4 regions of the Serratia sp. LTN-2 genome follow, and region 2 is predicted to be linked to each of the others. Evidence: riboswitches for the same ligand, from Rfam matches in the RefSeq annotation. Region 2 holds a riboswitch; each other region holds the start of a gene.
The links. A riboswitch is a leader RNA that binds a small molecule or an ion and turns the genes downstream of it on or off. The one in region 2 is predicted to bind thiamine pyrophosphate.
Positions count from the first base shown of each region.

Region 1: it holds a riboswitch for thiamine pyrophosphate, as region 2 does, so the genes downstream of both, thiC (phosphomethylpyrimidine synthase ThiC) here and thiM (hydroxyethylthiazole kinase) in region 2, are expected to answer to the same signal.
Region 3: it holds a riboswitch for thiamine pyrophosphate, as region 2 does, so the genes downstream of both, tenA (thiaminase II) here and thiM (hydroxyethylthiazole kinase) in region 2, are expected to answer to the same signal.
Region 4: it holds a riboswitch for thiamine pyrophosphate, as region 2 does, so the genes downstream of both, thiB (thiamine ABC transporter substrate binding subunit) here and thiM (hydroxyethylthiazole kinase) in region 2, are expected to answer to the same signal.

Region 1 is NZ_JCAXDO010000030.1:16,589-24,343, reverse strand. It holds gene hemE (uroporphyrinogen decarboxylase) at 1-777, opposite strand, end outside; gene nudC (NAD(+) diphosphatase) at 816-1,583, opposite strand; gene AC6BYQ_RS26780 (Rsd/AlgQ family anti-sigma factor) at 1,685-2,188, shown strand; TPP riboswitch at 2,228-2,352, shown strand; gene thiC (phosphomethylpyrimidine synthase ThiC) at 2,467-4,410, shown strand; gene thiE (thiamine phosphate synthase) at 4,403-5,053, shown strand; gene AC6BYQ_RS26765 (HesA/MoeB/ThiF family protein) at 5,046-5,795, shown strand; gene thiS (sulfur carrier protein ThiS) at 5,792-5,992, shown strand; gene AC6BYQ_RS26755 (thiazole synthase) at 5,994-6,773, shown strand; gene thiH (2-iminoacetate synthase ThiH) at 6,773-7,755, shown strand, end outside.
Region 2 is NZ_JCAXDO010000007.1:162,649-170,403, forward strand. It holds gene AC6BYQ_RS15675 (GNAT family N-acetyltransferase) at 1-182, opposite strand, end outside; gene AC6BYQ_RS15680 (hypothetical protein) at 264-590, opposite strand; gene AC6BYQ_RS15685 (hypothetical protein) at 1,222-1,488, shown strand; gene AC6BYQ_RS15690 (hypothetical protein) at 1,520-2,467, shown strand; TPP riboswitch at 2,940-3,036, shown strand; gene thiM (hydroxyethylthiazole kinase) at 3,072-3,863, shown strand; gene thiD (bifunctional hydroxymethylpyrimidine kinase/phosphomethylpyrimidine kinase) at 3,863-4,663, shown strand; gene AC6BYQ_RS15705 (inhibitor of vertebrate lysozyme family protein) at 4,748-5,206, shown strand; gene gutQ (arabinose-5-phosphate isomerase GutQ) at 5,246-6,217, opposite strand; gene srlR (glucitol operon DNA-binding transcriptional repressor SrlR) at 6,210-6,983, opposite strand; gene gutM (transcriptional regulator GutM) at 7,067-7,423, opposite strand; gene srlD (sorbitol-6-phosphate dehydrogenase) at 7,469-7,755, opposite strand, start outside.
Region 3 is NZ_JCAXDO010000003.1:179,265-187,019, reverse strand. It holds gene AC6BYQ_RS08045 (ABC transporter substrate-binding protein) at 1-715, opposite strand, end outside; gene AC6BYQ_RS08040 (ABC transporter permease) at 751-1,515, opposite strand; gene AC6BYQ_RS08035 (ABC transporter ATP-binding protein) at 1,512-2,252, opposite strand; gene tenA (thiaminase II) at 2,249-2,932, opposite strand; TPP riboswitch at 2,995-3,097, opposite strand; gene AC6BYQ_RS08025 (LLM class flavin-dependent oxidoreductase) at 3,247-4,269, shown strand; gene AC6BYQ_RS08020 (Rossmann-fold NAD(P)-binding domain-containing protein) at 4,283-5,017, shown strand; gene AC6BYQ_RS08015 (GlxA family transcriptional regulator) at 5,144-6,118, shown strand; gene gap (type I glyceraldehyde-3-phosphate dehydrogenase) at 6,196-7,206, shown strand; tRNA gene AC6BYQ_RS08005 (tRNA-Asn) at 7,261-7,336, opposite strand; gene mtfA (DgsA anti-repressor MtfA) at 7,448-7,755, opposite strand, start outside.
Region 4 is NZ_JCAXDO010000008.1:114,073-121,827, forward strand. It holds gene AC6BYQ_RS16600 (DASS family sodium-coupled anion symporter) at 1-16, opposite strand, end outside; gene AC6BYQ_RS16605 (sugar efflux transporter) at 161-1,357, opposite strand; gene sgrT (glucose uptake inhibitor SgrT) at 1,511-1,687, opposite strand; gene sgrR (HTH-type transcriptional regulator SgrR) at 1,775-3,436, shown strand; TPP riboswitch at 3,474-3,592, shown strand; gene thiB (thiamine ABC transporter substrate binding subunit) at 3,650-4,636, shown strand; gene thiP (thiamine/thiamine pyrophosphate ABC transporter permease ThiP) at 4,612-6,219, shown strand; gene thiQ (thiamine ABC transporter ATP-binding protein ThiQ) at 6,206-6,910, shown strand; gene ivbL (ilvB operon leader peptide IvbL) at 6,999-7,112, shown strand; gene ilvB (acetolactate synthase large subunit) at 7,224-7,755, shown strand, end outside.

The sequences.
Region 1 (7,755 bases), on a different contig from region 2:
CATCGCCTCCAGCCATTGCCCGCCGCCTTTGGTGAACAGCGTCACCGGCACGCGGCGGCCGTCGTTTTCACGCAGCAGACCATCGACGATCTTGTGCATGTAGTGCAAAGAGAACTCGCGGTAGTCGCGCCCGGTCAGTACGCCGCCCCAGGTGTCGAACACCATCACCGACTGCGCACCGGCCTTGATCTGGGCGTTGAGGTACAGAATCACGCTGTCCGCCAGCTTGTCCAGCAACAGGTGCAGCGTCGCCGGTTCGGCATACATCATCTTCTTCAGCTTGGTGAAGGCCTTGCTGCTGCCGCCCTCGACCATGTAAGTCGCCAGCGTCCACGGGCTGCCGGAAAAGCCGATCAACGGCACTTCGCCCTTCAGCTCGCGGCGGATGGTGCGCACCGCGTTCATCACATAGCCCAGCTCCACTTCCGGATCGAACACCGGCAGTTTGTCGACGTCGGCACGACAGGTGACGGGTGAGCTGAAACGCGGACCTTCGCCGGCTTCAAAGTACAGGCCAAGCCCCATGGCGTCAGGAATGGTGAGAATGTCGGAGAACAGGATGGCGGCGTCCAGCGCATAGCGGCGCAGCGGCTGCAGCGTGACCTCACAGGCCAGCTCCGCGTTCTTGCACAGCGACATGAAATCACCGGCCTGGGCGCGGGTTGCCTTGTACTCCGGTAAATAACGACCGGCCTGGCGCATCATCCATACGGGGGTCACATCCACCGGCTGACGCAACAGCGCGCGCAGGTAACGATCGTTCTTCAACTCAGTCATTTATGGGGCTCCCTTAATAATCTGCCGGCCATTGTACATTATTCTGCCCGGCACAGCGCCACGGTGTCCTCAATCAAGCGGCGTGCCACGGTGCCGGGCGGCGGCAACAGCGGCAATTGGTCGTAACGATACCAGCCGGCGTTGAGCAACTCTTTGGGATCGTGACGGATTTCGCCCTGATGGTAATCGGCCATAAAGGCCATCATCAGCGAGTGCGGGAACGGCCAGGGTTGCGAAGTGACATAGCGCAGGTTTTTGATTTCAATGTTGCTCTCTTCCATCACTTCACGCGCCACCGCCTGTTCCAGCGTTTCGCCCACTTCGACGAAGCCGGCCAGCACCGTGTGAATGCCGCCGCGATGGCGCACGTGCTGCGCCAGCAGGATCTGATCCTCGCGCCGAATGGCGACGATCACGCAGGGCGCGATCTGCGGGTAGTAGCGCTCCTTGCAATGGCCGCACAGGCAGGCGCTTTCGGTGCGGCTGAGGTGCATCTCATGGCCGCAGTAGCCGCAATAGCGATGGGAGCGGTAGAAATCCGCCAGCTGCACGCCGCGCCCGGCTAGCTGGAACAAGCCGCGATCCTGATCCAACAGCTGACGCACCGAGCCCATCTCCCGCGGCATCGCCTGGCGCACCAGCCAAACCGGCGCGCCCTCCCATTCACCGATGGTGCGCGCCATGTGGCCCTGCAGCCCGAGGGCGGCGGCCGTTCCCGACGGCAATTCACCGTTCGGTAACCAAAGTTTGCTTTCATGGCTGACGATCCACCAGCCGTTTTCATTGCCCGTTAATGCAAGTTCCATATCGTTGTTGCACAACCTCAGCTTCACTGGCACTCTACGAATCGGCTTTGTTACATTTTAATAACTTACCGGTTACTTTTATTACTTACACGGAGTCAAACATGCTCAACCGTTTGGAAAGGCTGACTCAGCGCGTTGGCGGTAGTAATGAATTAGTTGATCAATGGCTTCAGGCCCGCAAGCAGTTGCTGGTCGCCTACTGCACGCTGGTAGGCCTCAAACCGAATAAAGAAAAGCATACGCCGCTGAATGAAAAAGCGCTGGAGAACTTTTGCCACAACCTGGTGGATTACCTCTCCGCAGGGCATTTTCATATCTATGACAGAATTATCAAACAAGTGGAAGGCGCGGCCAGTCCGAAAATGTCGCTGGCGGTGAACATCTATCCCAAGCTGTGGGCCAATACCGAACAGATCATGGCGTTCCACGATCGCTATACCGAAGTGGATATCGATCAGGAGGTTTGTCTGGAGTTCCATCAGGCCCTGTCGGATATCGGCGAAACGCTGGCGGCGCGCTTTGCGCTGGAAGATAAGCTGATCCTGCTGGAGGCGGAAGCCGCGCAGCAACCGCTGCCGGACCAGGCGCTGGATCCGGCGCGTTAAAATTTTATAGTTTTTTTTCTTATCCCTCCTATACTGGGGGGCATCTTGTCGGAGTGCCTAGCGCCTGATTTGTTCATCGAATCAGCCAGGCTGAGACCGTTAATTCGGGATCCGCGGAACCTGATCGGGTTAATACCCGCGAAGGGAACAAGAGTAATCTATCGCCACAAGCACGGCCCTCTTTTTGCGGGCGCCCTGCCTTATCGGCCACCATCATTACTCCCTCCGAACTCCAGACAAGCAACTTTCCCAACCCAACACACTGGTAGGAACTTGCTATGTCTAACGTTAATCCACCGCGCGCCCGCAAAGCGCAACGCGAAGCCGCCCAGCAGTTTATCGACACGCTGCAAGGTATGGCTTTCCCTAACTCACGCCGCATCTACCTGCAGGGCTCGCGCAGCGATATCCAGGTGCCGATGCGTGAAATTCAGCTCAGCCCGACCCTGGTCGGCGGCAGCAAAGATAATCCGCAGTATGAACAGAACGAGGCGATCCCGGTGTATGACACCGCCGGCCCGTACGGCGATCCGCAAGCCAAGCTCGACGTGCACGCCGGCCTGGCCAAGCTGCGCGCCGGCTGGATCGACGCGCGCGGCGATACCGCCACTCTGAACGGCGCCAGCTCCGGCTTCACCCAACAGCGGCTGGCGGACGAAGGCCTCGATCACCTGCGTTTCGAACACCTGCCGCTGCCGCGCAAAGCGTTGCCGGGCAAGTGCGTCACCCAGTTGCACTACGCCCGTGCCGGCATCGTCACCCCGGAGATGGAATTCATCGCCATCCGCGAAAACATGGGGCGCGAGCGCATTCGCGGCGAGGTGCTGCGCCACCAGCATCCGGGCCAGAGCTGGGGCGCCAACCTGCCGGACAACATCACGCCGGAGTTCGTGCGTCAGGAAGTGGCCGCCGGCCGCGCTATCATTCCCGCCAATATCAACCACCCGGAGGCGGAGCCGATGATCATCGGCCGCAATTTCCTGGTGAAGGTGAACGCCAATATCGGCAACTCGGCGGTCACGTCGTCGATAGAAGAAGAAGTGGAGAAACTGGTGTGGTCCACCCGCTGGGGCGCAGACACCGTGATGGATCTCTCCACCGGCCGCTATATTCACGAAACCCGCGAATGGATCCTGCGCAACAGCCCGGTGCCCATCGGTACGGTGCCTATTTATCAGGCACTGGAGAAGGTCAACGGCGTGGCGGAGAACCTCACCTGGGAGATGTTCCGCGATACGCTGCTGGAACAGGCTGAACAAGGGGTCGACTACTTCACCATCCACGCCGGCGTGCTGCTGCGCTACGTGCCGATGACCGCCAAACGCCTGACCGGCATCGTGTCGCGCGGTGGCTCGATCATGGCCAAATGGTGTCTGTCGCACCATCAGGAAAACTTCCTCTATCAGCACTTCCGTGAAATCTGCGAGATCTGCGCCGCCTACGATGTCTCGCTGTCGCTCGGTGACGGCCTGCGCCCCGGATCGATTCAGGACGCCAACGACGAAGCCCAGTTCGCCGAACTGCATACGCTGGGCGAGCTGACCAAAATCGCCTGGGAATACGACGTGCAGGTGATGATTGAAGGCCCGGGCCACGTGCCGATGCAGATGATCCGCCGCAACATGACCGAAGAGCTGGAACACTGCCACGAAGCGCCGTTCTACACCCTCGGCCCGCTGACCACCGATATCGCCCCGGGCTATGACCATTTCACCTCCGGCATCGGCGCGGCGATGATCGGCTGGTTCGGCTGCGCCATGCTGTGTTACGTCACGCCGAAAGAACACCTCGGCCTGCCGAACAAAGAGGACGTCAAACAGGGCCTGATCACCTACAAGATCGCCGCTCACGCCGCCGATCTGGCCAAAGGCCATCCGGGCGCGCAGATCCGCGATAACGCCATGTCCAAGGCGCGCTTCGAATTCCGTTGGGAAGATCAGTTCAATCTGGCGCTCGATCCGGCCACCGCGCGCGCCTATCACGACGAAACCCTGCCGCAGGAGTCCGGCAAGATCGCCCACTTCTGCTCAATGTGCGGGCCGAAATTCTGCTCGATGAAAATTTCGCAGGAGGTGCGCGACTACGCCGCCGCCCAGGAGGCCGCCAAGCCGATCGAAGTGCAGCTGACCGGCATGGAAAAAATGTCCGCCGAGTTCCGCGCCCGCGGCAGCGACCTCTATCACAGCGCCACCTCTTTGCAAGAGGAGACCAGCAATGACTGATATCACTACCCCCTTCCCGGCGACGCCCTACAAACTGGGGCTCTACCCGGTGGTCGACAGCGTTGAGTGGATCGCTCGCCTGCTGGAGGCCGGCGTCACCACGATCCAGCTGCGCATCAAGGATCTGCCTGACGAGCAGGTTGAACAGGATATCGCCGCCGCCATCGCGCTGGGCCGGCGTTATCAGGCGCGGCTGTTCATCAACGATTACTGGCGGCTGGCGATCAAGCACGGCGCCTACGGCGTGCATCTGGGCCAGGAAGATCTCGATACCACCGATCTGGCGGCCATTCACCGCGCCGGGCTGCGGCTGGGGGTCTCCACCCATGACGACGCCGAGCTGGCGCGCGCGCTGGCGGTGAAACCTTCCTACATCGCGCTGGGGCACATCTTCCCCACTCAGACCAAAGACATGCCTTCGGCGCCGCAGGGGCTGGCGGAGTTGAAACGCCACATCGCCGGCCTGGCGGATTACCCGACGGTGGCGATCGGCGGGATCAGCATCGATCGCGTTCCGGCGGTGCTGGCGTGCGGCGTTGGCAGCGTGGCGGTGGTCAGCGCCATCACCCAGGCGCCGGACTGGCGCGCGGCGACGGCCGAGCTGCTGCGGCTGATCGAAGGCGAGGATCCGAACGATGCTTAACGATCGGGAGTTTTTGCGCTACAGCCGCCAGCTGCTGCTGGAGGACGTCGGCCCGGAAGGCCAGGAGAAACTCAAGCGCGCCACGGTGTTAATCGTCGGCCTCGGGGGGCTCGGCTCCCCGGCTTCACTGTATCTGGCCGCCGCCGGCGTCGGCACACTGCTGCTGGCCGACGACGACCAGCTGCACGTCACCAATCTGCAGCGGCAAATCCTTTACCGCAGCGCCGATACCGCCACCGGCAAGGCGGCGTTGGCGCAGCGCCATCTGCAGGCGCTGAACCCTTTGGTGGAGCTCATCCCGCTGGCGCAGCGGCTGCAGGGGCAAGCGCTGCGCGACGCGGTCACCCGCGCCGATCTGGTGCTGGACTGCTGCGACAATATGGCGACCCGTCATGAGGTCAATGCCGCCTGCATCGCCGCCGCCAAGCCGCTGATCAGCGGCAGCGCCGTCGGTTTCAGCGGCCAGCTACTGGTGCTCGAGCCGCCCTACGCGCACGGCTGCTACGCCTGCCTGTACCCGGAGCAGGAAGAGCCGCAGCGCAACTGCCGTACCGCCGGGGTGCTCGGCCCGGTAGTGGGCGTGATCGGCACCCTGCAAGCGCTGGAGGCCATCAAGATGTTGGCCGGCATGCCTTCCCCCCTCAGCGGCAAACTGCGGTTGTTCGACGGCAAGCAACAGAGCTGGAGCACGCTGCAACTGAGCCAGGCCCGCGCCTGCCCGGTATGCGGAGGCGCGGTATGAAGATCCGTTTGAACGATCAACCGCTGGAGCTGGCGCAGCCGCTCAGCGTCGCCGCTCTGCTGACCCAGCTGGAACGCCACCAGCCGGGCACCGCGCTGGCGATCAACCAAACCATCATCCCGCGCGCCGACTGGGCCGACCATCAGGTGCAGGACGGTGACGACATTTTGCTGTTTCAAGCGATCGCCGGAGGCTGACATGCTGAAAATCGCCGATACCACTTTTACCTCGCGCCTGTTCACCGGCACCGGCAAGTTCGCCACCCCGGCGCTGATGTTGGAGGCGCTGGCGGCCTCCGGCTCACAGCTGGTGACCATGGCCATGAAGCGCGTCGATCTGCGCGGCGGCAACGACGCCATTTTGGCGCCGCTGCAGCAGCTGGGCGTCAGGCTGTTGCCCAACACCTCCGGCGCCAAAACCGCCGCCGAGGCGGTGTTCGCCGCCCGGCTGGCACGCGAAGCGCTCGGCACCCACTGGGTGAAACTGGAGATCCATCCCGATGTGAAATATCTGCTGCCGGATCCGATAGAAACGCTGAAGGCAGCGGAAACGCTGGTGAAAGACGGTTTTGTGGTGCTGCCCTACTGCGGCGCCGATCCGGTGCTGTGCAAGCGGCTGGAAGAGGTGGGCTGTGCGGTGGTGATGCCGCTCGGTGCGCCTATCGGCTCCAACCGCGGCCTGCGCACCCGCGACTTCCTCGAGATCATCATTGAGCAAGCCAGGGTACCGGTGGTGGTCGACGCCGGCATCGGCGCGCCGAGCCACGCGCTGGAAGCGATGGAGCTGGGCGCCGACGCGGTGCTGGTGAATACCGCCATCGCCGTGGCGCGCGATCCGGTGCAAATGGCGCGGGCGTTTCGCCTGGCGCTGGAGGCCGGTGAGCTGGCGCGCAGCGCCGGGTTAGGCGCGAGCCAGCGCGGCGCGGTCGCCTCCAGCCCGCTGACCGCCTTCCTCAGCCAACCCGAGGAGGCGCAGTGATGGCCGACGATTTCAGTAGCCGCTGGCAACAGCTGGATTGGGACGACATTACGCTGCGCATCAACGGCAAAACCGCGCGCGACGTGGAACGCGCGTTGAACGCCGACAAGCTGACGCGCGACGACTTTATGGCGCTGATCTCCCCCGCCGCCGCGCCGTACCTGGAACTGCTGGCGCAGCGCGCGCAGCAGCTGACCCGGCAGCGGTTCGGCAACGTCGTCAGCTTCTATGTGCCGCTGTACCTGTCCAATCTGTGCGCCAACGACTGCACCTATTGCGGCTTTTCGATGAGCAACCGCATCAAGCGCAAAACGCTGGATGCGGCGGAGATCGCCCGCGAATGCGCAGCCATCCAGGCGTTGGGGTTCGAACATCTGTTGCTGGTCACCGGCGAACATCAGACCAAGGTCGGCATGGACTATTTCCGCCAGCACATTCCGGCGATCCGCCGCCATTTCAGCTCGTTGATGATGGAAGTGCAGCCGCTGGCGCAAGAAGAGTACGCCGAACTGAAAACGCTGGGCCTGGACGGCGTGCTCGTGTATCAGGAAACCTACCATCCGGCCACCTATCTGCAGCACCACCTGCGCGGCCAGAAGCAGGATTTCCATTGGCGCCTGGCCACGCCGGATCGCCTGGGGCGCGCCGGGATCGACAAGATCGGCCTCGGCGCGTTGATCGGCCTGTCCAACAGCTGGCGCACCGACTGCTACCTGCTGGCGGAACATCTGTTCTACCTGCAGCAAACCTACTGGCAGAGCCGTTACTCGATCTCGTTTCCACGCCTGCGCCCCTGCGCCGGCGGCATCGAACCGGCGTCTATCATGAGCGAGCCTCAGCTGGTGCAACTGATCTGCGCCTTCCGGCTGTTCGCGCCGGACGTTGAGCTGTCGCTGTCTACGCGTGAGTCGCCGTACTTCCGCGATCATATGATCCCGGTGGCGATCAACAGCGTCAGCGCCGGATCCAAGACGCAACCCGG
Region 2 (7,755 bases):
ACGAATCCCAGCAGCGTGCCGCCGTCTTCCGCCACCCAAATCGCTTCGCCCAGCGTCGCGCTGTCGAAATCTTCCAACTGGTAGTTTGAGGTATCGCGCCAACCGAACGCCGCCTTGCGCGATGCCAGGTATAGCGTGCGCAAGAAGGGGCGATCGGCCTCTTGGTAAGGTCTTATCTGCATGGCATCTCCCGGTGGTGTATGCAGACTATAGCGCATTGCGGTGGGAACGCACGGCCATCTTAAGCGCGTGGCGATATGTCGTCAGGCGTGCTCCGCCTGCATTTTCATCCAGAACGCTTCCTGGCAGCGATTATAAAACTGCTTTTTTCTCGGCGAGACGGCATGGCCGCCATCGTGTACGACTTCGTAGCTTATCCAGCATTCGCGGCACAGATCGTCGGATTGAAAGCTATCCGATTCCATCTTGCACAAGAGGGTGACGCCGTTGCTGAATTCATAAAGTATTTCGCGCTCTTCAATGACGTTTTCCTCATCAAAGAAGCGTTCGACGCTTTCCGTTTTGTTGATTGCCCGCACCTGTGAAGAGCGTGCGTGAATGCCGCAGAGGTAGGTATAAAGTCGTTGCATCGCCAGTCCTGTCCATAATGCGTGCAGAGAGTTAAATGTCTCTTGGTCGGTATTGCCTAATCATAAGACAATCGGTGGAAGGGAAAAAGCGGCTTCGATGTTTCGGGGAAACTGAAGTTGGAATGATGAGGGAAGATGAAAGCTAACGATATCTCTTACAAGTAGTGGGCTATTCGAAACTGATTGAGTAGAAATTTAAAAATTATGTTAGATATTAACAGAAGAATAGGACTTTCTTAGAACACTAAAAACGAGAGTTTCCTGAATTGGGAAAATGTATGTCTATGTTTACGAACATCTTGACATCCAGCACTTGAGTGTTTTTGGTAATACCAATCGTTGTAAATTATTTTTCGCGCAACTTTCTTAGTGGTGATTTCTGACTGAAATAGTAAATTTTTTAATCAACAATAATGGTAGGCATGAGAAGTGCTGGACCTTGTTAGACATTTTCTCCTCCCTCCTACCTCATGAGCTTTTTATGTGGTTGATTAGCTGTCTTAGTATAAATAGTCATCTTTTTCCATTGGTTTTGTGAGGTTGGTCAAAAATTCATGGAGATTTTTCTTGAAAAATAAGGTGGTGGTACTCATATAGCTTTGATACTCCTTTCCTAAAGGAAAATTGATCTATGGCTAATTGTGAAGATCAACATCGATACTGGGGTTTTTTCGAACAGCTTCCTGACGATCAGGGAGGGATAGGCAGGCATAAGTGCTGTGGTTGTGCATATGAAAGAGGGTACCTGGCGGGGGTAAGAAGAGATGAAATGCTTCGAATTGAATTAGATTCACTTCCTGAGAGCCAAGCTGGGAATGTACGGCATAAAAGCCCGCATGCTGCCTATGCTCAGGGCTATCTTGATGGTGTTTCTGCGTCTTACGGTAATAAGAAATAAGTGTAGATGTAGTTTTTATAGGGAGAAAAACATGACCATTCGAAGAATCGCCTATGCTTATTATGATCCCCGATGGGATAAATCAACAATGCCTATTGTTGCTCTGAGCCGTACTGAGGTTGAGCCTTTAGAATATGAAGCAGAAATGAAAGGACATCTACATTGTCCTTCTTGTTATGAGCCTTTGTTAAGGGTTCCTGGAGATCCAGCAGTAGCTGTTATGGCTAATGGGGCTGATGCTCTTTTTCGTCATTTCCCTGATGAAGATGCACCATATTGCCGCTTACGGAGTGGTATTATGGTTGGAAAAAAATACGATTCAGAGGCTGAAGCAGCTAAAGCTGTTGAAGATGGCGATCTGATTATTATTAGCGGCTTTAAACAGGAAAGGCCTCAAAATACTGCTAGGCAGCAAGATGAAGAGCATGGCGAACCGGTTGAGACAGAATTTGAAAGCGAAGATGGGCCATCAGTTAACGTTCCAGCATCTCGTCACGAAGGTCAGACGTTTAATCTACCAAGTAAGATAACCAGCATTCAATCCTTATGTGCGAATTTTCGTCAAAATTACTACCGAGATATTCATCTAGTGGTGGGAGAAAATGTGCATCAGTATGTTTTAGCAGAATGCTTGAAAGAAGCTTCTGAAATAGATGCTGAAGATGATTTCCCTAGATTCTATTTTGGGGAAATTGTACGCATAGAACGATTTGAAAATAAAAGTCATGTTTTTTTAAGACACCCTAGGCTTGTTGGTAACGTCGATTTTAGAATATCAGCCAGTAACGGTGATCTGGACGCTAGAGGAATTACTCAGAGTAATTCATTAAGACGAATTCTTCTGTTTTTTGGAAAAGTCGAACCATGTGGTGCAGGGTATTGGTCTAAAGATAAAACATGGGGGGAGATTGGGATTCTTCCAGTGAAGTATGAAGACTTCCTTCGTGCCAACTATAATCGTGATAAAATTGATTTTTAACATAATAAATATTAGGTTTTTTCTCTTGAACAACTATTCTTGATTACCTAATAGTTGATGGCGATATCTAACCGAATTAACAAGCCTGACAGCAAAAACCGGGATACTCCCGGTTTTTGTGAGTCTTAAGCCGGAATTCTGTAGTAATGGCAAAAGGCATTGTTTAGTAAAGCTGACGTAGCACTCCCTCGTGATTATCAGTGAGCTCGCATATTTTACTATTAACCCATTGCTGGATCGCTAGTGCATGCTTCTCGGTTAGTTTGGTATGCAATTCCCTTCGTTAATTTCTTCATATTCTAACGCCCATGAGAACTTGCGTCTAAGGGATGGGGAGTTATTTGTATCACATAGATTGACATTCAATCTGCTATACATGCCCCAAAAGAGTAGCTTTGCCGTTTACAAGACTTCCCGCTGGCATTACCATCCCGCTCAGGGATTAACGCAGCGTTGATCACAACCTATTGATTTTCATGACTCGGGGTGCCCTTCTACGTGAAGGCTGAGAAATACCCGTATTACCTGATCTGGATAATGCCAGCGTAGGGAAGTCACGGCCGCCCAACCGGCGCCGCCTTCTTGAACGCCGGTTGGGAGGAATATGATCGCTCGACCTGATGCACTACCCGGCGCTCGCGCCGCGGCCTGTCTGACCCAATTCCAACAGCGGTCTCCGCTGATCCACTGCCTGACCAACGAAGTGGTGCAATCGCTGACCGCCAACGTGTTGCTGGCGCTCGGTGCCTCCCCGGCGATGGTGGTGGAGCCGCAAGAAGCGGCGCAGTTCAGCGCGCTGGCCGACGGCCTGCTGATCAACGTCGGCACCCTCAACGCGCTGCGCGCCGAATCGATGCGGGCGGCGGTGGCCGCCGCCAATCAGGCCGGCAAGCCCTGGACGCTGGATCCGGTGGCGGTCGGCGCGCTCTCCTACCGCACCGCCTTCGCTAAACAGCTGCTGGACGGGCAACCGGCGGCGATACGCGGCAATGCCTCGGAAATCATGGCGCTCAGCGGGTTGCTGGCCAGCGGCCGCGGCGTGGACAGCGGTGACGATTCGCTGGCGGCACTGCCCGCCGCGCGTGAGCTGGCGCTGCGCAGCGGCGCGGTGGTGGCGGTCACCGGCGTGGTGGATTACGTCACCGACGGCCAGCGCGACTGGGCGATCGAAGGCGGCTCCCCGCTGATGACGCGGGTGGTGGGCACCGGCTGCGCGCTGTCGGCGGTGGTGGCGGCGTTTTGCGCGCTGCCGGGCGATCGCCTGGACAATGTGGCGACCGCCTGCCGGGTGATGTCCCATTGCGGCGGCCTCGCGGCCAAACAGGCCGCCGGGCCGGGCAGCTTTACACCGGCGTTCCTCGACGCGTTGTATCAACTGCGCGGGGAGGATCTGTGATGAAACGTATCAACGCGCTGACCATCGCCGGCACCGATCCCAGCGGCGGCGCCGGTATTCAGGCCGATCTGAAAGCTTTCTCGGCGCTTGGCGCCTACGGCACTTCGGTGATCACCGCGCTGGTGGCGCAGAATACCCGCGGCGTGCAGTCGGTGTATTACATCGATCCGGCGTTCGTCGCCGCGCAGCTGGACTCGGTGTTCAGCGACGTGCGCATCGACAGCGTCAAGATCGGCATGCTGGCCAACGCCGACATCGTGCAGGCGGTGGCCGAACGCCTGCGCCATTATCGGCCGGAGTTCGTGGTGCTGGATACCGTGATGCTGGCGAAAAGCGGCGATCCGTTGCTGGCGCCGGAGGCGGTGGCCTCGATTCGCAGCGAGCTGTTGCCACTGGTGTCGATCATTACGCCGAATCTGCCGGAAGCGGCGGCGCTGCTGGCGTGCGCGCCGGCGGAAGATGAAGCGCAGATGCGCGAACAGGGGCGGGCGCTGCTGGCGATGGGCTGCCAGGCGGTGTTGATGAAGGGCGGCCACCTGAGCGAAAGCGAGAGCCCGGACTGGCTGTTTACCGCAGAAGGCGAGCAGCGCTTTACCGCGCCGCGCGTCGCCACCCGCCACACCCACGGCACCGGTTGCACGCTCTCGGCCGCGCTGGCGGCGCTGCGCCCGCGCCATGCCGACTGGGCGGCGACGGTAGCCGCCGCCAAGGGCTACCTGCAAAAAGCGCTGCAACAGGCGGATACGCTGGAAGTGGGGCACGGCATCGGGCCGGTGCATCATTTCCACGCCTGGTGGTGAGTCAACTTTTTGCCGCAACCGTGGTCTGACTAGTTCAGGCCCGGTTTTACGGGCGAAACCTGATTTAACCTAGGGAGAAGCACTATGACGGGACACCAGACGCTGCGTTGCGCCCTCTTCGGCGTACTGCTTAGCTTCAGCGCGGGCAGCTTGGCCCAGCAGATCGTCACCACATCGGATTTGATTCAGCAGCCGGGGTATCAGGCCAGCTGGCAAAATATGGTGAAAGGCCAGGCGCGGATGCCGGGCTGGGCGCGCAAGGGCGTCGGCACCTCTACGCCGGCGCAGAATCTGAACTGGAAGGGCAAAGAGTATCTGGTCGGCAACCTGTGCAAACCGCACGACTGCGGCAACAACTTTTTAATCGTGGCGTTCAGCGCGGATAAATCCCAGGCCTGGGGCGTGCGGGTCGAGGTGGCGGACCGGCCGGAAGCCGTCGATCACCCGAAGAAGTACGCCAAGTACCAGTGGCTCGGTAAGCCGGATGAAGATATGAAGGCGCTGCTGAAGCAGCAGTTCGAGAACAATCCTGACTGGAAATAATCTGGCTGGGGGCGCCGCTGCAGGCACCCCCGGCACCGATCAGCCGATGCCGGCCTGATGCAGATCGTGCAGGTTGAGCGCCCCCACCAGTACGCCGTCCATATCGACCACCGGGGCTGCGCTGATGTGCTGTTCGTGCAGCGCTTCCAGCGCTTCGCCGGCACGCCACTGCTCCGGCAGCCGATAGCCGGGGCGGGTGATCGCCGGGCTGAGCGGATCCTGCAGGCTATTGCCTTTCACCAGCCAGCGGCGCAGGTCGCCGTCGGTAAACACCCCCACCACTCGTTGCTGCGTGTCGCAGACCGCCACTAACCCGAGCCCGGTGCGGCTCAGTTCCAGCATCGCTTCCATCACGTTGGCGCTTTCGCTCACGCGCGGCAGGCGATCGCCGGTGCGCATCAGGTGATGCACGCGGTTCAGCAGGCGCGCCCCCAGGCTGCCACCCGGGTGCGAACGGGCGAAGTCTTCCGCGTTGAAACCGCGCTGGCGCATCAGCGCCATCGCCAGGGCGTCGCCCATCATCAGGGTGTTGACTGCGCTGGAGGTCGGCGCCAGCCCCATCGGGCAGGCTTCGCGCTCGACGCCGATATCCAGCACGCAGGCCGCGGCCAGCGCCAGCGGCGACTCTTTGCCGCCGGTGACGGCGATCACCGGAATGCCGTTCTCCGCCAACAGCGGCAGGATCAGGTCCAGCTCTTTGGCGCGGCCGGAGTAGGAGATGAACACCACCACGTCGTCGGCGCCGATCATGCCGAGATCGCCGTGCAGCGCTTCCGCCGGGTGCACGAAGAACGACGGCGTGCCGGTGCTGGCCAGCGACGCGGCGATCTTCTTGCCGATATGGCCGGACTTGCCGATGCCGGAAATCACCGCTTTGCCACGGCAGTTCAGCAGCAGCTCGCAGGCGCAGACGAAGTTCTCATCCAGGCGCGCCAGCAGGCGCTGCGCTTCGGTTAGCTCGATCTCCAGCGTTTCGCGGGCGAAGGCGAGCAGGGCGTTGGCGTTACTCATCGGGATCTCCTACCAGAAAGATATTGATGCCTTTCGCCTGCAGGGCGGCGAGGTAATCGGGGTTGATGTCTCTGTCGGTGATCAGCGTGTCGACGGCGCTGAGTTCGCACACCACGTTCGGGCTCTTGCGGCCGAATTTCGAGGAGTCTACCAATAGAATAATGCGGCTGGCGGCTTCGCACATCGCCTTGCTGACGTTGTGCACTTCGTTGAAGGTGGTGACGCCGGCGTTGAGATCGACGCCGTCCGCGCCGATAAACAGCTTGTCGAAGCTGAATTGCTGAAACGCCGATTCCGCCAGGCTGCCGTGGAACGAGGCCGACTTCTTGCGGTAGGTGCCGCCGGGCATCAGGATAGTCTGATCGTTGTCCAGCTCCACCAGCGCGTTGACGATGGTCAGGCTGTTGGTCATCACCGTGATGTTGTTGAACTGTGCCAGGTGCGGCACCATCTGCAGCACCGTGCTGCCGGCGTCGAAGATCAGCGAGTCGCCGTCGGCGATCAGCGCCACGGCGGCGCTGGCGATCTGGCGTTTTTTCTCGGTGTTGATATGGGTTTTGCGGTCGATCGGCTGATCGCCGTCGTCGCGGCTGAGCACCACGCCGCCGTAGGTGCGGATCACCTCGCCTTCTTCTTCCAGCAGGGTGAGATCCTTGCGGATGGTGGTGCCGGTGGTGGAGAAATGCTCGGCCAGGGCGTCCACTGCCGTTTTGCCATGCCGCTGCAGATATTCAAGGATAGCGGCCTGCCGCTGCTTTGGTTTCATCGCGATTCCCGTTCACAAGAGTTGGGCATTTCCTCTCGCTGAATAATTCACTATGAAAGGTAATGTCTTTTAATGTGAAAATATCACGATTTGGGTTTAATCGCTAACGATAGTGCAGACTGGCATGCGCGATCCTCGGGGAAGATCACATCCGGGCGTAAATCCTGCTGATGCAAACCGTGCAATCGAGGCAGCGGGCGGGGCCGGGCGAAAACGGTCAGGCCGCGCAGCAACAGGCTGCCGCACACCCGCCGATCGGCGTCGAAGGCCAGCGCCAGCACCACTCGCGGGCGAAAACGGCCACCGGAACGGCCGACGCCGACGACGCCCAGCCGGCACAGGCCGTCGAAGGCGCGGTTGAAGCGCTGCAGTTGCCACCAGCCGAAGGCGATTTGCAGCAGCCAGGCCAGCAGCGCGAAGGCGATCAGAGCTTGTGTCATGGAGTTCTCCTTAGCCCCCTCTGCTGAAGGGGGCGTCGATTGGCGTCAGAACATCACCTGGCCGCCGGTGATGTTGATCGATTGGCCGGTGCAGTAAGAGGCCTTATCGCTGGCGTAGAACAGCAGGGTGTTCAGCACGTCCTGGTAGTCGCAGCCGCGTTTCAGCGGCACCTTGTCGATGTAGTACTGCTCCACCTGATCCGGCGCGATGCCCAATTTTTGCGCGTACTGTGGCAGCAGCGACTGGAACATCGGCGATTTCAGCAGGTTGCCGAGCATTAGCGAATGCACGGTGATGCCGTACTCCGCCAGATCGAGCGCCAGCGACTGCG
Region 3 (7,755 bases), on a different contig from region 2:
GCAGGTAGTCGCTGCCTTGCTTCAGCGCGGCGAGGAATTTGCGAATTTTCGGCTCGTTCACCGCATCGCGGTTGGCGACGATGATCAGCTCGTCGTAGGCCGGCACGCCGTAATCTTCGACGTTGAACACCACCGGTTCTTTACCCTGCAGCTTGAGCTCCAGCGCTTCGATGTTGCGGTAGCCGCCGATCACCGCATCGACCTGGCCCGCCAGCAGGGCGCTGGTCAGCTGGAAGTTGACGTTGATGAGCTTGATATCCTGCGGTTTGAGATGCTCGTGTTCAACCATGGTGGCCAGCGTCGCCTGTTCGATGCCGCTTACCGAGTAACCCACCGTTTTGCCCTTGAGATCCGCCGGCGAGGCGATGTTCTTGTCCAGCGCGATCACCGTATTCAGCGGCGTGTTGATCAGCGTGCCGACGCGCATCAGCGGCAGGCCCTGATCGGCGAAGAAGTGCAGTTGCGGCTGATAGGTGATGGCGAGATCGGCCTGTTTAGCGGCCACCAGCCGCGGCGGCAGCGCCGGATCGGACGGCGGCACGATCTTGACGTCCAGCCCTGCGGCCTTGAAGGCGCCGATCTGCTCGGCCACCATAATCGGCGCGTGATCGGGGTTGATGTACCAGTCGAGCACCAGCGTCAATTTCTCGGCCGCGCCGGCCTGGCCGGTGATGGCGGCGCCGAGCAACAGCCCGCAGAGGGTATGTTTAATCATGGTCGTTCCTTTATCCCTGGTTATGGTTGCAATCATCAGTCGTTTTCCGGCGCCCAGACGATCAGGCGCCGCAGCAGCGCATCCACCGCGGCCCACAGCAACACGGTCATCAGCACTAGAATAAACAGCGCGGCGAAGCAGACGTCGGTCTGCATGCGCGCGTTGGCGTTCAGCATCACGTAGCCCAGCCCTTCGGCCGAGCCGACCCATTCGCCGATGATGGCGCCGATCGGCGCGACTGCAGCGGCCATGCGCAGGCCGGAGCCGAAAGCCGGCAGCGCCGCCATCAGCCGCACGTGCCGCAGTTGCGCCCAGCGCGAAGCGCGCATCGTGCGTGCCAGATCGAGATAGTCGTTGTTGACTCGGCGCAGCCCGTCGAAGAAGGCCGACACCACCGGGAAGAAGATCACCAGCACCGCCATCGCCACCTTGGCGCTCATGCCGAAGCCGAACCACAGCACCAGCAGCGGGGCCAGGGCAAACACCGGTATCGCCTGGCTGGTGAGCACCAGCGGCATCAGCCAGCGCTGCAGGCGCGGTGAGAAGATCATGCACAGCGCCAGCGCCGCGCCGAGCAACACGCCCAGAACCAGCCCGCTGACGATCTCCGAAGCGGTGACCAGCGTGTGCCAGGCGAGGTAGCCGCGCCCGTCCCACAGCGCCTGCGCCACCGCGCCCGGCGTGGGCAGCAGAAAGGCCGGGATGCCGCTTTGCCCTGCCAGCCACCACAGCAGCAGGCCGGCGAACACCGTCAGCCCGCGCCGCAGGCGGGTAAGCCCGCGTTCTTTGGCGATATTCATTGCGCCGCCCTCACCATCTGCTGCAGCAACTCGGCCTGGCTTTTCAGCAGGTCGGCGTCATCCGGCGCGCGCGGCGGCTGCCCTTTGATGCAGTGGCTATCGTCGAGACCGAGCGGCCAGGGTGACAGCACCAGCAGGCGGTGGCTCAGGCGGCAGGCCTCCATCGGATCGTGGGTGATCAGCAGCACGGTGTTTTGCGCCAGCAGCTCGGCGGCCAGGCTCTGGATTTCGGCGCGGGTAATGGCGTCCAGCGCGGAAAAGGGTTCGTCCATCAGTACGATCGGCTGGCGTTCGTAGAGCGTGCGGGCGATGGCGGCGCGCTGGCGCATGCCGCCGGACAGCGCGGCGGGCAGGCTGCGGCCATGCGCGGCCAGGCCCACGCGTTCAAGCAGGTGCGCCGCCCACGCCCGATCCGGCGCTTCGCCGCGCAGCCGCGAGCCGAGGGCGACGTTCTCCTCGATAGTCAGCCAGGGGTAGAGCAGGTCTTTCTGCCCCATGTAGGCGATGCGCCCGGCGATCGGCAGGCCGTCGCTGCCGCTCACCGTGCCTGAGCTGGCCTGCGCCAGCCCGGCGATGATCTTCAGCAAACTGGTTTTGCCGGCGCCGCTGGCGCCGAGCAGAGCGACGAAGCTGCCGCCGGCGATGTCGAAGCTCAGCCGGTCGAAGACGATTTGCTGACCGAAACGCAGGCTGAGATCCCGCACCTGGATGCCGGGCGGGAGAAGCGGGGAGGTCATGAGGCGTTCAGCCCCATTTGCCAAAATGCCGATTCCAGCTGGGTGGCGGTGGTGAAAATCTGCGCCAGCTCGGTGAGGCGGCTCTGCGCCCCGCGCTGATGGCCGATGGTCTCCAGCAGTTCGATGGCGGCGCGCACGCCGGCCAGATAGCCCTCGTCGCCGTAGTTGCGGATCCAGGAGGCGTAAGGATTCCCCTCCATTTTGGTGGCGGGATCGTGCAGCAGCCGCAGGCCGATTTCGGCATAACCGGCCACGCAGGGCAGCAGGCCGGCCAGCAGATCGAGGGCGTCGCCGGCATGGCCGATATCCAGTACGTAGCGGGTGTAGTTCATGGTCTCCGCCGCTTCCGGCTGGGCGGCGATCTGCGCTTCGTTCAACCCCCATTCGGCGCAGTAGGCCACGTGCAGCGGCAGTTCGGCGACGATACCGTTGAGCGAGGCGGTGGCGGCGCGCATCTCCGGCAGGGTGCGCAGCTTGCTGACCAGCAGCGCGTAGGCGCGGGCGAAGTGCAGCAGGAACAGATAGTCCTGGGTCAGGTAGCGACGAAAAGCGCGTTCGGGCAAGGTACCGGCGGCCAGCTGCTGCAGAAACGGGTGATCGACGTAGTCCTGCCAGTGGCTGCCGGCTTGTTGCCGCAGCCGGCCGTAAAGACCGCTTTCGAACAGGGTGGTGATGGACATGGGACCTCCTTGAGTCAGTGGAGATCCGGGCACGCTGAGGTATGAACAGGCAACGGGTGATTGCGTTGTTGCCTAACCGTCCCTTCGCTGGCATGACCCAGATCAGGTTCAAAGGGTTCGGCTTACGCCATCTCAGCCCGTAACAGGACACCCCTCGGAGCTGCTTGTTATACGACATTTGTTTTTTGATTACAATCGTCGGGCGGCGGCGCGGCAATCGGTTCGTTTAGTGCGATCGGGGGCGATTTTGCTGGCGCAGAGCGCGCGGTTTTTGTCACTGTAGGCCTATGTTTTGCCTTTGAGGACGATTCCCGATGAAAAAGATTGGTTTTCTCTCGTTTGGCCACTGGTCGCCTTCCGCTCAGTCCGGCACCCGTTCAGCGGCGGATGCGCTGCTGCAGTCTATCGATCTGGCGGTCGCCGCCGAAGATCTGGGGGCGGACGGCGCCTATTTTCGTGTGCACCACTTCGCGCGCCAGCTGGGATCGCCATTCCCGTTGCTGGCCGCCATCGGCGCCAAAACCCAACGCATCGAGATCGGCACCGGCGTGATCGACATGCGCTATGAAAACCCGCTGTATATGGTGGAGGACGCCGGCGCGGCGGATCTGATCGCCGGCGGGCGTTTGCAGCTCGGCATCAGCCGCGGCTCGCCGGAGCAGGTGATCGACGGCTGGCGCTATTTCGGCTATGCCCCGGCCGAGGGGGAAACCGACGCGGACATGGCCCGTCGCCATACCGAAGTCTTTCTGGAAGCGCTGCGCGGCGAAGGGTTCGCTGAACCCAATCCGCAGCCGATGTTCCCCAATCCGCCCGGGCTGCTGCGGCCGGAGCCGTTTTCCGCCGGGCTGCGCGATCGCATCTGGTGGGGTGCCGGTTCGAACGCGACCGCCGTCTGGGCGGCGAAGCTGGGTATGAACCTGCAAAGCTCGACGCTCAAGAACGACGAGACCGGCGAACCCTTCCATATCCAGCAGGCCAAGCAGATCCGCGCCTATCGCGCCGCCTGGCAAGAGGCCGGCCATGCGCGCGAGCCGCGGGTTTCCGTGAGCCGCAGCATCTTTGCGCTGGTGGATCAGCGGGATCGCAATTACTTCGGCGGCGGCGGCAAAGAGGGCGATCAGCTGGGGTATATCGACGCGCAGACCCGGGCGATCTTCGGCCGCAGCTATGCCGCCGAGCCGGACGCGCTGATCGAGCAGTTGGCGCAGGACGAGGCCATCGCCGAAGCGGATACGCTGCTGCTGACCGTGCCTAACCAGCTGGGCGTGGATTACAACGCCCACGTTATCGAATCGATTTTAACCCATGTCGCGCCGGCGCTCGGCTGGCGCTAAACGGAGGACTGGCATGTCACGTATTTTCATTACCGGCTCGGTGGACGGGCTGGGCCGCGCCGCCGCGCAAACGCTGTTGGACGAAGGGCATCAGGTTATCCTGCATGCACGCGCCCCCGGCCGTCTGGAGGCGGTGCGCGATCTGCTGGATCGGGGCGCGCAGGCGGTGATTGGCGACCTGTCCGAGGTGCAGCAGATCCGGCAGGTCGCCGAGCAGGTGAATCGCCTCGGCCGCCCGAATGCGGTGATCCACAACGCCGGCATGTTCACCGGGCCGCAGGTGATGCCGGTGAACGTGATAGCGCCCTATCTGCTGACGGCCCTGATCGAACGCCCCGATCGCATCGTCTACCTGAGTAGCAGCATGCACTTTGACGGCGTGGCGGAACTGAACGGCGTGGACTGGCTTGGCGGCGCAGCCGGCTCCTATTCGGACAGCAAGCTGTTCGTCACCGCGCTGGCCGCCGCCGTGGCGCGCCTGTGGCCCGGCGTCATCAGCAGCGCAGTCGATCCCGGCTGGGTGCCGACCAAAATGGGCGGCGCGGACGCGCCCGACGATCTGGCGCTGGGACACGTGACGCAGGCGTGGCTGGTGAGCAGCGATGAGCCGCAGGCCCTGGTTTCCGGCGGTTATTGGCACCATCAGCAGCGGTTGGATCCTCATGCGGCGGTGCACGACGAGGCGTTTCAAACGGCGCTGCTGGCGCAGTTGGCGCGCGTGAGCGAGGTGAGTTTGCCTCAGGCCTGATGGCCGCGTTCTCCTGGCCCGTCGGTGGTTATCGGCGGGCTTTTTTATGCCCGCAGGGTGAACCGACGGGGCTTTTCTTATACAGTGGTTGCCTGGCCTGTTTTGATTGTTATTTATATTATCGCCATGCACACATTTCTGATTATCGTCCCCGAAGGGGGCATGCTGTTCGAAGCGGCGGGCATCGCCGATATTCTGATGCAGGCCAATCGCCTGAGCCCTGCCGAGGCGCCGCTGTATCAGATCGCGGTCGCCACCACGCAATCCCATCGGGTGGTACACGGCCTGTCCGGTCTGAGCCTGCTGGCCGATCATCGCCTGGCGGATCTCGATCCGGCCCTGCCGCGCGATACCGTCATCGTCGCCGGCAAAGGGGCGACCGAAGAAGAGGGCGCCCTGGTGGCGGATTGGCTGCGCCGCGCGGCCCCGCAGGCGCGCCGTATCGCCTCGGTCTGCGGCGGGGCTCTGCTGCTGGCCGAGGCCGGCTTGCTGGACGGACGACGGGCGACCACCCACTGGCGGCTGGCGGAAACGCTGCAGGCGCGCTTCCCGCAGGTGCAGGTCGAAAACGGCCCGATCTACGTGCAGGACGGGCCGATTTGGACCTCCGGCGGCGTCAGTTCCGGCTTCGATCTGACGCTGGCGCTGGTGGAGGACGACTATGGCTTCGTACAGGCCCGCGAAGTGGCACAGGACCTGGTGATGTTTCTACGCCGCCCCGGCGGGCAGGCGCAGTTCAGCCGCTACCCGCTCAACCAGGCCAAATCGCCGGGCCCGATCCGCGACCTGCAGTCCTGGATCCTGGAGAATCTCGCCGACGATCTCAGCGTCGATCGGTTGGCCGAGCGCGTGGCGATGAGCCCGCGCAACTTTACCCGGGTGTTCACCCGCGAGACGGGCATTTCTCCCGCCAAATTCGTCGAAGAGGGGCGGTTGCATACCGCCAGGCAGCGCCTCGAGCAGAGTGCGGAAGGCATCGAACAGGTCGCCCTGGCCACCGGCTTCGGCAACGGCCTTAACCTGCGGCGCGTGTTTGAACGCAAACTGCAGTTGACCCCAAGCGAATACCGTGAGCGCTTCCATGCGCGCAATTTGGCGTAAATTGATTGGTAAACGTCATTTACGCCGCCTCGGGGCAGGGCTAGATTTGAGGCAAAGCCCAAAACGAGGAGATCATCATGGTGAGAGTTGGCATTAATGGCTTCGGCAGGATCGGACGCAACGTGCTGCGCGCGGCGCTGGGGCGCAGCGATTTCGAAGTGGTGGCGATCAACGATCTGACGGACAGCAAAACGCTGGCGCACCTGCTGAAATACGACACGCTTTCCGGCACGCTGGCGGCCAGGGTGGAAGCCGGCGACAACCAGCTGCTGCTGGACGGCCGGCCGATTCAGGTATTTTCGCAGCGCGATCCCGCCGAGATCCCCTGGAGCAGCGTGGGTGTGGACGTGGTTATCGAAGCGACGGGCTTCTTTACCGACAAGACCAAAGCGGAAGTGCACATTACGCACGGCGGCGCCAAGCGGGTGATTATCTCGGCGCCGGCCAAGAACGACGACATCACCATCGTCATGGGCGTTAACGACTCGCTCTACGATCCGGCGCTGCATAAGGTGGTCAGCAACGGTAGCTGCACCACCAACGGGCTGGCGCCCGCCGCGCAGGTGCTGCATCAGGCGTTCGGTATCGAATACGGGCTGATGAACACCACTCATGCCTATACCAACAGCCAGGCGCTGCACGATCAGCCGGAAAAAGATCTGCGCGGCGCGCGGGCGGCGGCGGAATCGATCGTGCCTTATTCCAGCGGTGCGGCCAAGGCGCTCGGCAAGGTGATCCCGGATCTGGACGGCCGGTTGACCGGTTACTCGCTGCGGGTGCCGGTGCCGGTGGTTTCGATCGTCGATCTGACGGTGACGCTGAAACGCCCGGCGACGGTGGAGGAGATCAACGCCGCTTTCCGCGCGGCGGCGGCGTCCGGCCCGTTGCAAGGGATCCTGGGGTACAGCGATGAACCGCTGGTGTCGAGTGACTACCGGGGCGATGCGCGCTCATCGATTATCGATGGTTTGTCCACGCTGGTCATCGGCGGCAACCTGGTGAAAGTGCTCGCCTGGTATGACAACGAGTGGGGCTTCTCCAATCGGTTGGTCGATCTGGCGCTGCTGATGGAAAAACGCGGGCTGTAAACGTCCAATAGCAAAAAGCCCGCTTAAGTTTCCTTAAGCGGGCTTCTCTAAATATGGCTCCTCTGACTGGACTCGAACCAGTGACATACGGATTAACAGTCCGCCGTTCTACCGACTGAACTACAGAGGAATCGTGTGAACGGGGCGCATGATATCCAGCAGCCCCGGGTGTGTCAACGCTAAATTGCCTTGAGCGGTTCGACTGCTCGGTATCTGAGCAATGCGCCCGTCAATCAGCCCATTACGCGTCGTTTTCCGCCTGGCCGCGCAGCAGACGCGCCAGCGGATCCTGGCGGTAGAAGCGGCAAAAGTGCTGATACAGCGCCGGGAAACGTTCGGCCAGCAGCTCGGGGGCGCTGAAAAAATACTCCGACAGCACGGCGAAGCACTCGGCCGCATCGGTGGCGGCGTAGGCGTCCATGCTGGCGGCCTCTTCGCCGACCATGTCGATCTCGTCCTGCAGGCTTTCCATCGCGGCGTGCAGATCGTGTTCCCAGGCAGCCACCTCGCGCAGCGGGATCGGCGGCACGCCTGTGGCGACGCCGCCGT
Region 4 (7,755 bases), on a different contig from region 2:
GTGTGAGTTTATCCATAACGTTCCCACTGTTCTAAACAACGAGGCGGCGTCTCAATAGCGAGACGGGCGTGGACGCAACGATCGCGCTCCATATGCCTTCAGCTTGGGCGTCCGGTTTAGCATTCTCAATGACTTGCATCAAGAATGCCGCCGTTTGACCTCACACTTCACGCACTTTGGCGCTCATCCAGAGCGCCGCCAGCGCCAGCAGCGCCGCCAGCCAGTACACCGAGTAGTGACCGAGGTTCTCCACCAGTGCGCCCTGCAGCACCCCGGCCAGGATCACCCCGGTGGAGATGCAGTTGGTGAACAGCGTGGTGGCGACGCCCGGTCGGCCCGGCATCAAATCTTGAAAATAGAGCATGCCGATACCGGCGACAATGCCGATAAACACCGCGTTGAGCAGCTGCAGAGCGAGCAGCGCCGGCTTGGTCGCCAACATCGTCAGCCCAAGGTAGAACAGCACGCCCGCCGTCACCGCCAACAGCATCATATTGCGTTTGCCGAAGCGCTTGACGTAGTAACCAGCCAGCAGCATCGCTGGGATTTCCAACCCGGCGGCGGTGCCCATCAACACGCCGGCCAGCCCTTCCGGCAGCCCGAGATCGGCGGTGATATACAGCGGCATGTCGATGATGTACAGGGTGTTGCAGGTCCACATCAGCATCGAAGCGATGAACAGCAGCCGCACGTCGCGATTGCGCCAGGCGCCGGCGGGCGCGATCGGCGCAGAGGCACCGCCATGCAGCTCATTGCGCTCCGCCGCGCGCGGCACCGATGGCAACGTGAACCACACCAGCAGCGCGCAAATCACGAAGGTGGCGGCGGCGATCAGAAACATCACGGTGAACCCATAATTCAGCGCCAACGCAAACGACAGCGGCGGGCCAATCACCCACGCCAGCGAAAGCTGGGCACGCATGACCGAACTGAACATCGCCACTTCACGCGCCTCGCTGTCGGCGTATTCACGCGCCAACGCGAAAATCTGCGGCATGCCGGTGTTGGCGATCGCCGACAGCAACACCCCGGCGGTGATCAGCGTCAGATAATCGCGATTGAAAGCGAACAACAGACAGTTGCCGACCGCCATCAGGCAGCACAGCAGGATCAATCGGCGTCGATCGCCGCGGGTGTCGGAGCGCTTGGCCAGCAGGAAGCTGACCAGGATGCCGGCCACCGCATTGGCGGTATAAAACAGCCCGACCCACAACGGCCGCACTTTCACCTCGGTGGTCAGAAACAGGCTGAGCGTCGGCGTCAGCAACGCGCCGGCGATGCCGGAAAGAAAAGCGATCAGCAGGAATGCGGCAAAGATGGGGTTGATGCGCAGTGTCAGCCGGCTCAGGCGTTGCATATCGTCTTCCCTGACCTCAAAACGAAAGTGAAACCTTAGGCCACGGCGAGAAAAATGCAAGCGCATCGCCCTGACCAGGCATAAAAAAACCAGTGGGTCGCCCCACTGGCTGGTGAAACAGCACCATTACTCAGAAACTTGTCACCGCAGCCCCTACAGGTGCTCGCGGTACTGCTTGTCGGTCATCTCTTTGATGTCCCATTGCGTCAGGTGCGCCAGCATCGCCAGCCGCGCCTGTTCGGGCACCACGCTCAGCCAGTCGGCATGCTGACGGCGCACCGCGCGGAAATAGCGCTGATAGAACTGTTTGGATAAGAAAGCTTTCATCATTACGCCCTCCCCTTTCATTGATGAAAATTATCGGCGTAATATAGGGAAAGAAAAATTGACGACTTGAGGCGGGAGTGTTCCTCTTTTATGTCCACGTCCAGATTGCAGCAGCAGTTCATCCGTCTGTGGCAGCGCTGCCACGGCGAAACCACCGACACCACGCTGCAGGCGCTGGCAGAGGCGCTCAGCTGCTCGCGGCGGCATGTGCGCTCCCTGCTGAGCGCCATGCAACGGGAGGGTTGGCTCACCTGGCAGGCGGAATCGGGGCGCGGCAAACGTTCGCGTCTCACCTTCCATTACACCGGCCTGGCGCTGCAGCAACAGCGGGCCGAGGAGCTCCTGGAGCAGGATCGCATCGATCAGTTGGTGCAACTGGTAGGCGACAAAGACGTGGTACGCCAGATGCTGCTGTCGCAGCTGGGGCGCAGCTTCCGCCAGGGGAAACACATCCTGCGGGTGCTCTACTACCGGCAGCTGTACAACCTGCTGCCCGGCTCGGCGCTGCGGCGTTCGGAGACCCATTTGGCGCGCCAGATCTTCAACGGCCTGACGCGCATAAATGAGGAAAACGGGGAACTGGAGTCCGACCTGTCCCACCATTGGCAAATGCTGACGCCGCTGCACTGGCGGTTTTACCTGCGCCCGGCGATCCATTTTCATCACGGCCGCGAGCTGGAGATGGCGGACGTCATCAGTTCGCTTTCGCGTCTGACCTCGCAACCGCTGTTCTCGCATATCGAAAGCGTCACCTCGCCGACGCCGTTCGTTGTCGACGTGCATCTGCGCAGCGCCGATCACTGGCTGCCCTGGCTATTAGGCAGCGTACACGCCATGATCCTGCCGCGCGAATGGCGCGAGCTGCCGGACTTCGCCCGCCATCCGATCGGCACCGGCCCATACCGCGTGGTGCGCAATCTCCCCAGCCAGATGAAGATCCACGCCTTCGACGACTATTTCGGCTACCGGGCGCTGATCGATGAGGTGAATATCTGGGTGCTGCCGGAATTCTCCGAAGAGCTGGTGCACTCAGGCGTACAGCTGCAGGGCGATGAAACCGCCAACAATGAACTGGAAAGCCGGCTGGAAGAGGGCTGTTATTTCCTGCTGTTCGATCGGCGCTCCCCATTGGCGGCCGATCCCGCCATTCGCAGCTGGCTGTGCGAATTGATCAATCCCATTTCGCTGCTGAGCCACGCCGGGCCGCTCTATCAGCGCTACTGGTCGCCGGCGTACGGCCTGCTGCCGCGCTGGCACCACAACCGCGCGCTGGCGCAGCAGCCCAAGCCGCCGGGTCTGACCGAACTGACGATGACCCACTTCAATGAGCATTCGGAGTTTCACGCCATCCGTCAGGCGATCGAGCCGCTGCTGGCGCAGCACGGCATCCGCCTGATCGTGCAAAGCGTGGACTACGCCACCTGGCACCAGGGGGACGCGCGCAGCGATCTGTGGCTCGGCAGCGCCAACTTCTATCTGCCGCTGGAGTTTTCGCTGTTCGCCACACTGTATGAACTGCCGCTGATGCAGCACTGCATGAACGAGGATCTGGCGCAGGACGCCGCGCTGTGGCGAGCCAACCGCCTGCCGCTGGCGGAGTTTTGCCAACGTCTGGTCAGCGATCATCAACTGCATCCGCTGTTCCACCACTGGCTGCAGCTGCACGGCCAGCGCAGCATGCGCGGCGTGCGGATGAACACCCTCGGCTGGTTCGACTTCAAGTCCGCCTGGTTTGCCCCACCGGAGGCATAAGCGCCTTTCGTCAAGGCCGGTTAATCTTTACAATAGCGCCGTCTCAACGGGGTGCGGAAATTCGCTGCGTATCACACGCCCGATTTTCCGCTGAGAGCACACCCGTCGAACCTGATCCGGTCAATACCGGCGGAGGGATTTGAGCCCAGCGAACCGGCGACGCCGCCTCGCCCCCTCAGATGCCCTTGCCCCCTTATTTCTCAGGAGTGCAACGTGGTCAAAAAATATCTGCCCTGCTTATTGCTGCTGTGCGCCGCGCCGGTGTTCGCCAAGCCAACGCTGACGGTTTACACCTACGATTCCTTCGCCGCCGACTGGGGCCCTGGCCCGGCGGTGAAGAAAGCCTTCGAGGCCGAGTGCGGCTGTGAACTGAAGTTCGTCGCGCTGGAAGACGGCGTTTCGCTGCTGAACCGTCTGCGCATGGAGGGCAAGAACAGCGCCGCCGACGTGGTGCTGGGGTTGGACAACAACCTGCTGCAGGCGGCGCAGCAAACCGGCCTGTTCGCGCCGAGCGGCGTCGACAGCGCCAAACTGACGGTGCCGGGCGGCTGGCAGGACGCGACCTTCGTGCCTTACGATTACGGGTACTTCGCCTTCGTCTACAACAAAGAAAAACTGAAGAACCCGCCGAAAAGCCTGCAGGAGCTGGTCAGCAGCGATCGCAACTGGAAAGTGATCTACGAAGATCCGCGCACCAGCACGCCGGGGCTCGGCCTGCTGCTGTGGATGCAGAAAGTGTATGGCGACAAGGCGCCGGCCGCCTGGCAGCAGTTGGCGAAGAAGACCGTCACCGTCACCAAAGGCTGGAGTGAAGCCTACGGCCTGTTCCTGAAAGGCGAAGGCGATCTGGTGCTCAGCTACACCACCTCTCCCGCCTACCACCTGATCGCAGAGAAAAAAGACCTCTACGCCGCCGCCATGTTCAGCGAAGGCCACTACCTGCAGGTGGAAGTGGCCGGCAAGCTGAAGGCCGCCAAACAACCCGAACTGGCGGAGCGTTTCATGCAGTTCATGGTGACGCCGGCATTCCAGAACACCATTCCGACCGGCAACTGGATGTACCCGGTGATCAACACTCCGCTGCCCGTCGGCTTTGAACAGATGAACGTACCGCATACCGCGCTGCAGTACAGCGCCGAAGAGGTGGCCACACAACGCGGCGGCTGGATCCGGGCATGGCAAACCGCCGTCAGCCGCTGATCCCCCGCTGGCTCTGGCCGGGGCTGCTGGCCGCCGGCGTGATCCTGCTGGTCGCCGCGCTGGCGATGGGTTCGCTGTGGCGTCACGCGCCGGACAGCGACTGGCGCAGCCTGTGGCAGGACAGCTATCTGTGGCACGTGGTGCGTTTCACCTTCTGGCAGGCGCTGCTGTCGGCGCTGATCTCGGTGCTGCCCGCCATCCCGCTGGCGCGCGCGCTCTATCGCCGCCGTTTCCCTGGCCGGCAACTGCTGCTGCGGCTGTGCGCCATGACGCTGGTGCTGCCGGTGTTGGTGGCGGTGTTCGGCCTGCTCAGCGTCTATGGGCGCCAGGGCTGGCTGGCGACGCTGTGCGGCTGGCTAGGCGTGGAGTATGGCTTCTCGCCCTACGGCCTGCAGGGCATTCTGCTGGCGCACCTGTTCTTTAACCTGCCGCTGGCGACCCGCCTGTTGCTGCAGGCGCTGGAGAATATTCCGGTGGAACAGCGCCAATTGGCCGCCCAACTGGGCATGAGCGGCTGGCAGCAGTTCCGCTTCGTCGAATGGCCGGCGCTGCGCCGCCAAATCCTGCCGAGCGGCGCGCTGATCTTCATGTTGTGCTTCGCCAGCTTCGCCACCGTGCTGTCGCTGGGCGGCGGGCCTCAGGCCACCACCATCGAACTGGCGATCTACCAGGCGCTGAGTTACGACTACGATCTGGGACGCGCCGCCATGCTGGCGCTGATCCAGCTGGGCTGTTGCCTCGGGCTGGTGTTGATCAGTCAGCGCCTGAGCCAGGCATTGCCGGTGGGGCATACCCACGCCCAGCGCTGGCGCAATCCGGAAGACAGCCTGTGGCGACGCATCGGCGATTCCCTGCTGATCGCCGCCGCGCTGTTGCTGTTGCTGCCGCCCTTGCTGGCGGTGATCGCCGATGGCGCCAACCAGGCTATCCTCAGCGTACTGCGCCAGCCTGTGCTGTGGCAGGCCCTGTTCACGTCGCTGCGCATCGCCCTCGGCGCCGGGCTGCTGTGCGTGGCGCTCACCCTGATGCTGCTGTGGAGCAGCCGCGAGTTGAAGCTGCGGCAGCAGCTGCGCGGCGGCCAGGCTCTGGAGCTGAGCGGCATGGTGATCCTGGCGATGCCGGGCATCGTGCTGGCCACCGGCTTCTTCCTGCTGCTGAGCGATACCATCGGGTTGCCGCAGTCGCCCTATGCGCTGGTGATCCTCACCAATGCGCTGATGGCGGTGCCCTATGCGCTCAAGGTGTTGGAGAATCCGATGCGCGACCTCGCCGAACGTTACAACCCGCTGTGCCTGTCGCTGGATATCCGCGGCTGGCAACGGCTGCGGCTGATTGAGCTGCGCGCCTTACGCCGCCCGCTGGCGCAGGCGCTGGCCTTCGCCTGCGTGCTGTCGATCGGCGATTTCGGCGTGGTCGCCTTGTTTGGCAACGAGCATTTCCGTACCCTGCCTTTTTATCTGTATCAGCAGATTGGCGCCTACCGCAGCCATGACGGCGCGGTGACCGCACTGCTGTTGCTGCTGTTATGCTTCCTGCTGTTTACCCTGATCGAACGCTTACCGGGCCGCCATGCTGACGCTTGAAAAACTGACCTATCTGTATGACCACCTGCCGATGCGCTTTGACCTGCGCATCCAGCCGGGCGAGCGCGTCGCGGTGCTCGGCCCCAGCGGCGCCGGCAAAAGCACCTTGCTGAGCCTGATCGCCGGTTTTCTGCCGGCGGCCAGCGGCCGGCTGCTGCTGAACGGTGAGGATCACACCGCCACGCCGCCGGCCAAGCGGCCGGTGTCGATGCTGTTTCAGGAAAACAATCTGTTCGCGCACCTGACGGTGGCGCAGAACATCGGATTGGGGTTGGATCCCGGCCTGCGCTTGAACGCGCAGCAGCGCCAACAGCGGGCGCAAATCGCCCGGCAAGTCGGCCTGGAAGAGCATCTGGAACGCCTGCCGTCGCAACTTTCGGGCGGTCAGCGTCAGCGCGCCGCGCTGGCGCGCTGTTTGATTCGCCAGCGGCCGATCCTGCTGCTCGACGAACCCTTCTCGGCGCTCGACCCGGCGCTGCGCAACGAGATGCTGCAACTGCTGCGGACGGTGTGCGAACAGCGCAACCTGACGCTGCTGATGGTATCGCACAACCTCGACGACGCCGCGCGCATCGCGCCGCGCACGCTGCTGGTGGTCGACGGCCGCATCTACTACGACGGCCCGACGCAGGCCCTGCTGGACGGCAGCGCGCCCGAAGCGCGCGTACTGGGCATTTCGGGCAAAGCGTGATCTGACGCGCGTTTTTTATGCTGCGCCAATAAACCTGTTGTGCGAATTTTGCGCCTGTGTTTTTATAAAAACCTGACTTTTTTTACTGATGATAAGGTTCCCTGTGATCGCATCCTCGCTGACTTCGACCCTACTAGTTACCGCGCTACCAGCCGCGGTGGTCGTCGTGCGTGTGGTGGTGGTCGTCGGCAATGCGCCGTAGGGTCCGAATCAACGCATCGATTCCCAAACCCCGCCGGCGCAAACCGGGCGGGGTTTCTTGTTTTAGCACCCTGCCCAGCAAAGCTCACCGGCCTTGAGAAAGGACAGGAACATGGCAACTTCGGGCACGCCTCAACCGGGCACCAGCTTTACCGGCGCACAATTGATCGTTCATCTGCTGGAGCGTCAGGGCATCACTACCGTCGCCGGCATTCCCGGCGGCGCCGCGCTGCCGCTGTATGACGCGCTGAGCCAAAGCACCCGCATTCACCACGTGCTGGCGCGCCACGAACAGGGCGCGGGCTTTATGGCGCAGGGTATGGCGCGCGCCAACGGCAAGGCGGCGGTGTGCATCGCCTCCAGCGGGCCGGGCGCCACCAACCTGGTTACCGCCATCGCCGACGCCAAGCTCGATTCCATTCCGCTGGTGTGCATCACCGGGCAGGTGCCCTCCTCAATGATCGGCACCGACGCTTTCCAGGAAGTGGACACCTACGGCATTTCCATCCCGATCACCAAGCACAACCATCTGGTGCGTGATATCCGCGAGCTGCCGCAGGTGATCGGCGACGCGTTCCGCATCGCCGAGTCAGGCCGCCCGGGCCCGGTCTGGATCGATGTGCCGAAAGACGTGCAAACCGCCA